Regions from separate parts of the Thalassospira sp. B30-1 genome, predicted to be linked through region 3. Evidence: predicted binding sites of a transcription regulator. Region 3 holds the regulator's gene; each other region holds the start of a gene.
What was found. The regulator PhoB, encoded in region 3, activates phosphate uptake and scavenging genes when phosphate is short. The targets are predictions, from matches to a motif close to TNTCATAAAACTGTCA.
Positions count from the first base shown of each region.

Region 1: a site for PhoB is predicted at 1,833-1,848, ahead of IT971_RS06340 (RNA degradosome polyphosphate kinase). Genes of this name have one in related genera too.
Region 2: a site for PhoB is predicted at 1,382-1,397, ahead of phnD (phosphate/phosphite/phosphonate ABC transporter substrate-binding protein). Genes of this name have one in related genera too.

Region 1 is NZ_CP065232.1:1,345,560-1,348,841, forward strand. Features, by position in the region: gene IT971_RS06340 (RNA degradosome polyphosphate kinase) at 1-1,731, opposite strand, end outside; gene IT971_RS06345 (histidine phosphatase family protein) at 1,927-2,463, shown strand; gene aspS (aspartate--tRNA ligase) at 2,710-3,282, shown strand, end outside.
Region 2 is NZ_CP065232.1:648,602-651,883, reverse strand. Features, by position in the region: gene fumC (class II fumarate hydratase) at 1-342, opposite strand, end outside; gene IT971_RS02950 (DeoR/GlpR family DNA-binding transcription regulator) at 494-1,345, opposite strand; gene phnD (phosphate/phosphite/phosphonate ABC transporter substrate-binding protein) at 1,541-2,509, shown strand; gene phnC (phosphonate ABC transporter ATP-binding protein) at 2,579-3,282, shown strand, end outside.
Region 3 is NZ_CP065232.1:4,039,541-4,042,822, forward strand. Features, by position in the region: gene IT971_RS18965 (cation:proton antiporter) at 1-1,419, shown strand, start outside; gene phoB (phosphate regulon transcriptional regulator PhoB) at 1,482-2,177, opposite strand; gene phoU (phosphate signaling complex protein PhoU) at 2,195-2,917, opposite strand; gene pstB (phosphate ABC transporter ATP-binding protein PstB) at 2,939-3,282, opposite strand, start outside.

The DNA of each region.
Region 1 (3,282 bases), 2.1 Mb from region 3:
GGGCCGCAAACAGCAGATGCCGCGCACGACCAGTTCGATATGAACCCCGCACTGGCTGGCGCGATAAAGCGCGTCAATCACCACCGGATCAACAAGGCTGTTCATCTTGGCCCAGATGCCCGCCGGTTTGCCCGCCTGACAGTTTTCGATCTCCTGATCGATATGGGCAAGCAGGGTCGGGCGAAGCGTATGCGGCGCGATGGCAATCTTTTCAAGCGACCGCGGGGTCGCATAACCGGTCATGAAATTAAAGATGCTGGCCGCGTCACGACCCAATGCCGGATCGCACGAGAAGAACGAAATATCGGTATAGAATTTCGCGGTGATCGGGTGATAGTTGCCGGTCCCGAAATGGACATAGGTCCGAAGCCCGTGGCTTTCGCGCCTGACCACCAGTGACACCTTGGCATGCGTTTTCCAGTCAAGGAAGCCATAGACCACCTGACAACCGGCACGTTCAAGATCGGCCGCCCAGCGCAGGTTGGCTTCCTCGTCAAAGCGGGCCTTGAGCTCCACCATCGCCGTTACCGATTTGCCCGCTTCGGCAGCCGCAATCAGGGCCTTGACGATCGGGCTGTTTTCCGATGTGCGATAAAGGGTCTGCTTGATGGTGACGACTTCGGGGTCACGCGCAGCCTGCAACAGGAACTGCACGACGACGTCGAAATCCTCGAACGGGTGGTGAACCACCAGATCCTTTTTGCTGATCGCGGCAAAGCAATCGCCGCCAAAGTCGCGCACCCGTTCGGGATAACGCGCGCCATAGGGCGGGAACAGTAGATCATGATGCAGATCGGAATCGATCAGCTGTTTGACATCGACAAGCCCGACAAGCCCGTCGACCTTGACGACTTCTTCGGGGGCGACAGAAAGTTCGTCGACCACGAAATCCAGAAGGTCTTCTGGCATCTCGGCATTGACTTTAAGCCGGATGATGCTGCCGCGGCGCCGACGCTTCAGCGCGGTCTTGAAAACGCGCACCAGATCTTCGGCTTCTTCTTCGATTTCAACGTCCGAGTCACGGATGACACGGAACAGGCCGTGTTCGATCATGTCGAAACCGGGGAACAGCTTGTTAAGGTAAAGGACAATCGCCTGTTCCAGCGGCAGATAGCGTTCGGTCCGGCCCGGCATGCGCAGGAAACGGCCGATTTTCGGCGGTACCGGGATCAGCCCGCGCATGTTGTGACCATCCGCCGGGTCAAACAGCTGCATGACAATCGCAAAGCCAAGGTTCGGAATGAACGGGAAGGGATGGGATGGATCAATGGCAAGCGGCGTTAAGGTCGGGAAGATTTCGCGCATGAAATAGCCGTCAAGCCATTTGCGGTCGGTCTGGGTCAAATCATCCGGTCTGATCACCGAAATCCCGTGCTTGTCCATCTCGCTGCTAAGCTGCTGCCAGATGCGCTGCTGATCCTGCATCAACTGGCTGGCATCATAGGTGATGGCGCGCAGCTGCTCGGACGGGCTCATGCCATCCTGGCTGACCTTGGTCATGCCCGCACGCAGCTGCCCGACAAGACCTGCGACGCGCACCATATAGAATTCGTCAAGGTTGCTGGCGGAAATCGACAGGAAACGCAGGCGTTCCAGCAACGGGTGACGTTTGTTTTGTGCCTCTTCAAGGACGCGGCCGTTAAAGGCCAGCCACGAAAGTTCGCGGTTTATAAAGCGCTTGTCCGAATCAAGTGTGATGGCGCTTGATTGAATAACGGCGGCGTGGGTCACGCTGTGCCTCCTGCGAAAGTGGGTTTGTGTCCTTGAAATAAAGCGACAGGTCCCGGTTGCGATTGGAGTATAGGATAACTGCTTGTCGGGGTGCAATTTTCTTAAATTTTTAAGTCAGTTTTCTTGGTGGCTTCACAGCGCCCGATGTGGCATGCAAAAGTCTGCTTTCCTTAAGATCACCGGATACCCGATTTTATGAAGACATTGCTTCTGCTCAGGCATGCAAAATCAAGCTGGACCGATCCGTCCCGATCCGATCACGACCGGGAACTGAACCGGCGCGGCGAAAAGGCGGCCCCGGTGATGGGGCGCTATTTGCATGAACAGGGGCTGGTGCCCGATCTGATCTGGTGTTCAACCGCCGAACGTACGGTTCAGACATTAACCCTGCTGGGGCGCGATTTTGCCAGTGCATCCGACGTGATCTACAACGAAGACCTTTATATGGCGACCGAGGCCGTGCTGCTTGAAAGCCTTGGGCACACCCATGACGAGGCCCGCTGTGTGATGATGATCGGCCATAATCCGGGACTTGCCGATTTCGCCGCCCGGCTGTTTGGCGAGGGCGATGGCGAAGCATTGCTGGAAATGAACCGTAAATATCCGACCTGCGGTCTTTGCCAGTATGAATTTGATGTTGATCATTGGGCGGACGTTCGGTTTGAGGCCGGGCGCCTGATTCGCTTTGTAAAGGTCAAGGATTTGCAGGGGATCGGTGCGCCGCCGACCTGAAATTCCGGCCCGCAATGCAGACCATTGCGACGGGCACTTGACGGCGGGGCTTTGGCAGCGTTTTATACCGCAGAATTTCAAGCGCCGCGTCGCGCAAACAGACAGATCACCCGATTTAAGCCCCCCGAATTGACCGGGGTGGCTGGTTTGCGGTGCTTTTTTGTTTGACAGCGCGGTGCAGCCATGCACCTTTGCGCCAAATTTGTGGCCCAAAATACCAAGCATACAAAGCAACCTGGAAAGACCATGCATCCTTATCGTTCACACAATTGTAATGCGTTGCGCGCCTCTGACGCCGATGCGGAAGTGCGCCTGTCCGGCTGGATCCACCGCAAGCGCGACCACGGCAACCTTCTGTTTGTCGATTTGCGCGACCATTACGGCATCACCCAGATCGTGATCGATATTTCAAGCCCGCTTTTCGCGGTTCTTGAAAAGTCGCGCGCCGAAAGTGTGATCACGGTGGACGGCAAGGTCGTCAAACGTACCGCCGAAACCGTCAACCCGAACCTGCCGACCGGCGAGATCGAGGTTTATGCATCGAACATCGAAGTCCAGTCGTCGGCCGACGTGCTGCCGATGCCGGTATTTGGCGATGCCGAATATGGCGAGGAAATCCGCCTGCGTCACCGTTACCTTGATCTGCGTCGCGAAAGTGTTCATTCGAACATCGTTCTGCGCTCGCGCGTGATCTCGGCGATGCGTCAGAAAATGACCGCACAGGGATTTTTGGAAATCCAGACCCCGATCCTGACGGCAAGCTCGCCCGAAGGTGCGCGTGACTTCCTCGTACCGTCGCGCATGCATCCGGGCAAATTT
Region 2 (3,282 bases), 1.4 Mb from region 3:
GGCGATGACCTCGTTGGCATTCATGTTGGTCTGCGTGCCACTGCCGGTCTGCCAGACGACAAGCGGGAAGTGATCAAGAAGCTTGCCATCGGCGACTTCGCGCGCGGCGGCCTCGATTGCCTCGGCAAGGTTGGCATCCAGATTGCCAAGGGCAGCATTGGCGCGTGCGGCGGCAAGTTTCTGTATCCCGAACGCCCGGATCAGGGCATCGGGCATCCGTTCGCCGCCAATGCGGAAATTCTGTTTGGATCGCTGGGTCTGCGCCCCCCAATACCGGTCCGCAGGCACATCGATGCTGCCCATGGTGTCCTGTTCGGTGCGGGTGGTCACTGGATTGGTCACGATAGAAATCCTCCGTGTCAGAAAACATACTGACCGGGGCGGGAACCCGGCAGGCAATTATCTTTTGCCGTTCCCGAATATGGGCGCAAATGATCGTTCGCGCAAAGTCACTATGTTGAAAAAATGCAGTTTTATCGCCAGCAATAAAATATCAGCCGACGATTGCCCCATGATCTGCGGAAACATTGTCCTGCCATGCGACAATCTGAACGCCGATGCGATCAAGATGGGATAGCAGTTTTTCAGGCGGCAAACGATCCGTGATCACCCCGGTCAGGGCTTCGAGCGGTGCGATGTTTTCAAGGTAACGCTGATCGAACTTGGTGTGATCGACCATCAGCCAGGTTTCATCGGACCGTTCCATCATGGCGCGCTTGACCGCAACCGCGCGACGGTTAACGTCACTAAACCCCTGCCATGCAACACCCGATGCCCCGATAAAAGCCTTGTTGGCGTGGAAACGGCGCAGGAATTCGACGGTATCATTGCCGTAAACCGCATTTTCACGTGGATCGAACTGCCCCGGGCACATGATGACGTCATCAATCACCGCCTGTTCGCCCATGCCATGCACCACCGCATAGCAATTGGTCAGAACCGTGCGCCGCAATGCGCCGGGATTCTGGGCCATATAGGGGGCAAGCTGACTGACGGTGGAACCGGCATCGATCATGATCACATCACCCGGCCGGATCATGGTTCCGGCCATGATGCCGATCCGTTCGAACCCGGCAACCGCGGTCATCTGTCGCTGCGCCAGATCGGGTTGATGGCCCATCGGTTGTGCCGATGCGCCGCCGAATTCGCGCTTGATCAGGCCATTTTCGCTTAGCGCATCAAGATCACGGCGAATTGTTTCAGTTGCCACATCGAATCGCTCCGCCAATGTGGCAACTCTCACATGCGGATGGATTTGCAGCTCCTGAAGAATGCGCTGCTGACGTTCTTTTTTTCCGATACGCAAAGACGCTCTCTCCCCTGAATACCTTTGATCACACCTCATTCCGGCAAGGTTAGCAGCAATCTTTGTAACCATTTGTTACAGTTTTGTGTTGCTTTTCCAACTTTTTGACCTTCTATAATGTTGATAAAAGCAACAATAAAACCAACAAAACCACATTAAAAATGGCGCTTTACCAGCGTTTACAGGGAAGAAAGGTTCGACCACATGTTTTCACATGCGAAAAAAACAGACTTTTTGAAAGTTTCTACGGTGCTTGCCGCCATCGGCATGATGAGCTTTGGCAGCACCCAGGCATATGCGGCCGATGATTGCATCGCACGCGGCGATCTTGACCAGATGTATTGCGACATGGATGGCGATCTGGTCGCCGATGCACCGGCTGCCGATCAGCAGGTTGACCCCGACACCCTCGTATTTGCCTATACCCCGGTCGAAGACCCGGCGGTTTATGCCGATATCTGGGAACCGTTCCTTGAACATCTTGAAAAAGTAACCGGCAAGGATGTTCATTTCTTTGCGGTTCAGTCGAATTCCGCCGAAGTCGAAGCCATGCGCAGCGGCCGTCTGCATGTTGCCGGTTTCTCGACCGGGCCGACCCCGTTTGCGGTTAACCTTGCCGGTGCGGTTCCGTTTGCCCTGATGGGGGCGGATGATGGCCGTTTTGGTTACACATTGCAGCTTTATACCCGGGTTGACAGCGGCATCAATTCGCTTGCCGATCTTAAAGGCAAACGTGTTGCCCATACGTCCCCGACCTCGAACTCGGGCAACCTTGCACCGCGCGCCCTTCTGCCCGGTCAGGGCATCGTCCCGGAACAGGATTACGAAGTCGTCTATTCCGGTTCGCACGACCAGTCGATGCTGGGCGTTGTCGCCGGTGACTATGACGCCGCCCCGGTCGCATCCGAAGTGGTTGAACGCATGGCCCAGCGTGATCTGTACGATCCGGCTGACGTCAAAATCCTTTATGAAAGCAAGCCGTTCCCGACCACTTCGTTCAACTATGCCTATAACCTGAAGCCCGAACTGATCGAAAAGATCAAGGAAGCCTTCTTTACCTTCGACATGAAGGGCACGGCACTTGGCGAAGAATTCAAGGGTGTCACCAAATTCGTACCGGTCACCTATCAGAAAGACTGGGACGTCATTCGTGAAATCCAGGCTGCCAACGGTGTGAAATACACCCCGGACAACCTGAAGTAATCCCTTTTTTCAAACTGCTTCTGCCGGGATCGATTTTCGGTCCCGGTAGTCTTTTTTCAAGGTATCGTGATGCTGCGTATCAAAGATCTGGTCAAACGCTATGGCAAGGATGAGGCCGTTCTCAAGGACCTGAACCTTGAAGTTCCGGGCGAAAGCGTCGTTGCCATCATTGGGGCATCGGGCGCTGGTAAAAGCACGCTTTTGCGCTGTATTAACCGTCTGGTCGAACCGACATCGGGCTCGATTGACCTTAACGGCACCGAACTGACGACTTTGTCGGGTGGCGAGTTGCGTCTGGCGCGTCGTCGTATCGGCATGATTTTTCAGGGTTTTAACCTAATCAACCGCTTGACGGTGATGGAAAATGTTCTGTCGGGACGGTTGGGATATGTCCCGACCTGGCGCGCCATGACGCGCAATTTCCCCCAAAGCGACATTGATCGTGCGTTTCAATTGATGGAACGTGTCGGCATTGCCCATTATGCCAACAAACGCGCCGATGAATTATCGGGTGGCGAACGCCAGCGCGTCGGCGTCGTTCGTGCCTTGATGCAGGAACCTGAAATCCTGCTGGCCGATGAACCGACCGCGTCGCTTGACCCCAAAACATCCCGACAGATCATGGAATTGCTGCGTGCGCTTGCATCCGAGCTGCACCTGCCGGTTCTGATCAATATCCACAATGTCACCGAGGCCAAGGAATATACCCAGCGCATCGTCGGCATGCGGTTTGGTCGCATCATCTTTGACAGTGTGCCGACCGACCTTACCCA
Region 3 (3,282 bases):
TCCATCGTGATTGCCGGAGCACTGGCCCTGTCATCAACAGCCATTATCCTTAAACAGCTTTCTGATGAACGCCAGTTGCACACACGTTTCGGGCGTGCAGCCCTTGCCATCCTGCTGTTGCAGGACGTTGCGGTTGGTCCCTTCCTGATCATGGTGCAGGCCGCTGGCAATGCCGGGAGCGAAACCAGCCCCTGGATCAGCGCACTAAGCGGTGTGGGGGCGGTTGCTGTATTGTTGCTGACCGGTCGTTATCTCCTGCCGCGACTGTTTCGGTATATTGCGGCTCTTAAAAACCCGGAACTTTTTGCAATCGGGACCCTGTTTGTCGTTCTGGCTGCCAGCACATTGACCGAAGCCGCGGGCCTTTCAATGGCGCTTGGTGCCTTTATCGCCGGGGTAATGTTGGCCGAAACCGAATTCCGCCATCAGATCGAAGCCGACATTTCGCCATTTCGCGGTGTTTTCCTGTCGCTGTTCTTCATGTCTGTGGGAATGTCGGTCAATGCCAATGTGGTCATCGGTCAGGCCGGAACGATCATTTTGTGGCTGATCGGGCTTCTGGTCATAAAGGCAGCGGTTCTTTTCGGATTGTCCCTGCTGATCGGCTTTAACCGTGCATCTTCAATTCGGGTCGCCATGAGCCTGGCCGCCGGTGGTGAATTCGCCTTCGTCATGCTTGCACTGGCATCGCAGAACGGGGCGGTTCCGATTGACATCGCCGTGATGCTGATCCCGGTGGTTGCGATTTCGATGGGTCTGACGCCGACTTTGATTTCGCTCGGCCACCGCATCGAACAGAAGCTTCATCCAAAGGAAACCGATCAGCTAAGCGAGATCTCGGATGAAACCGACGGCATTCAGAAACATGTTCTGGTGATTGGTTGCGGGCGCGTCGGCCGGGTTCTGGCCCGTCTGCTGCGCACCAAGGAAATCCCGTTTATCGTTCTGGAATCCGATGCCCAACAGGTTTCGCGTGGCCGAGCCGAAGGTCTGCCTGTTTATTTTGCCGATGGGTCCCGACCGGAAACATTTCGTGCCGCCCATACCGAACAGGCCCATATTGCCGCCGTTGCCATGGGCAACCCGCACGCAACCGAAAAGACCGTCGCCTTGCTGCGACAGCATTATCCGCATCTGAAAATCTTTGCCCGTGCCCAGGACATCACCCATATCGGTCCGCTGTCACGCAGTGGTGCCGATGCGGCCATCCCCGAGGTACTTGAAACCGGTTTACGCCTGTCCGATCACGTTCTGGCGGCCTGCGATATCCCGCAGGAAGATATCGATATCGAAATAGCCAAGTTCCGGCGTGCCGATATGCTGCTGATGAACGAACTTGCCCCGCGCACCGCGCGCCAAAAAACCGAAGACCAGGCACAAAAAACTGCCAAACCGGCAAAATCCAGGAAAAGCACCTGAAACACAAAGACCCCCATCACGAGAATGGGGGTCTTTCGTTTCGTCTTCCAGAATAACCGCAATCAAGCGGCTTCGACATCCAGTGCATAGCCAGCAGCACGAACCGTGCGGATCACATCGCGCGTTCCCTTGACGTCATTCAATGCCTTGCGCAGACGACGAATGTGAACGTCAACCGTGCGGGTTTCGACATAGATATTCGGCCCCCAAACCGCATTCAGAAGCTGCTCGCGCGAGAAAACCCGCCCCGGATGTTCCAGGAAATAACGCAGCAGACGGAATTCGGTTGGGCCAAGATGGATAGCCTTGCCGTTACGACTGACACGATGGGCGGCCAGATCCATTTCGATATCGGAATAGATCAACTGCCCTTGTGGTTGCGCCGGACCGGATCGACGCAGAAGTGCGCGAATACGGGCCAGCAATTCACCAATCGCAAACGGCTTGGTTACATAATCATCGGCCCCGGTATCAAGGCCGCGGATGCGGTCGCCTTCTTCGCCACGCGCCGTAACCATGATCACCGGCAAATCGCGGCTTTCAGGCTTCCGGCGGATCTGGCGGCAAACCTCGATCCCTGACATCACCGGCAGCATCCAGTCCAGAAGGACCAGATCGACATGGGTTTCGGCCAGAATTTTCAACGCTTCGTCACCGTCCCCGGCTTCGACAACCTGCATCCCCTCGCGTTCGAGGTTGTAGCGCAACATGGTTACGATTGCAGCTTCGTCCTCGACGATAAGAACCGTTGGGTCCATCTTCCTATGCTCCAGTGTCACTCATTCGGTTCTACGACGGCAAAGTTCGCCGCGTCATTTTTTGGCCGAGTATCCATCGGCAGGTCTTCGCCCTTGATCCGGTAATAGATCGTTTCGGCAATGTTGGTCGCATGATCGCCAATACGTTCGATATTCTTGGCGATAAACAGCAGATGGGTCGATGCCGTGATGTTACGCGGATCTTCCATCATATAGGTCAGCAGTTCACGGAACAGGGAATTGTACATATCGTCAACTTCCTGATCGCGCGCCCAGACACGCTGGGCCTTTTCCGCATCACCTTCGATATAGGCATCCAGAACGTCCTTGATGATTTCCTGGCACAGCTTGGCCATGTTCGGGATCACCTGAACCGGGCGGATCGGCGGCACCTGGTTAAGAACCTGCGCACGCTTGGCGATATTTTTCGCCAGATCACCGATACGTTCTAGATCGTTGGACAGTTTAAGCGCGGTCACCACCTGTCGCAGGTCATCTGCCATCGGCTGACGCAGGGCCAGAAGACGTACGGCAAAATCCTGCACTTCCTGTTCCAGCGTATCGATACGGTGATCGGAAAGAATGACCTTCTCGGCCAGTTCAGAATCCCGTTTAACGATCGCACGAATGGCGGAAATCAGCTGACTTTCGGCAAGCCCGCCCATCTGCGAAATGATGTTGTTCAGACGGGTCAGTTCTTCGTCAAACGAACTGACGATATGATGTTTCTCATCGACCATCGAAAATACTCCTGCCCGGACTTAACCGAAGCGACCCGTAATGTATCCCTTGGTGCGCTCGTCCTTGGGATTGGTGAAAATCTGATCGGTTTCGCCCACTTCGACCAGCTTGCCGAGATGGAAAAACGCCGTGCGCTGCGACACGCGGGCAGCCTGCTGCATGGAGTGCGTCACGATCACAATGGTGTAGTTCGAACGAAGCTCGTCGATCAGTTCCTCGACCTTTGCGGTTGCAATCGGGTCAAGTGCCGAACACGGTTCATCCATCAGGATGACTTCGGGGCTGACGGCAACCGCACGTGCAATGCAAAGACGCTGCTGCTGCCCACCAGAAAGACCGGTTGCCGGTTCCGGCAGACGGTCTT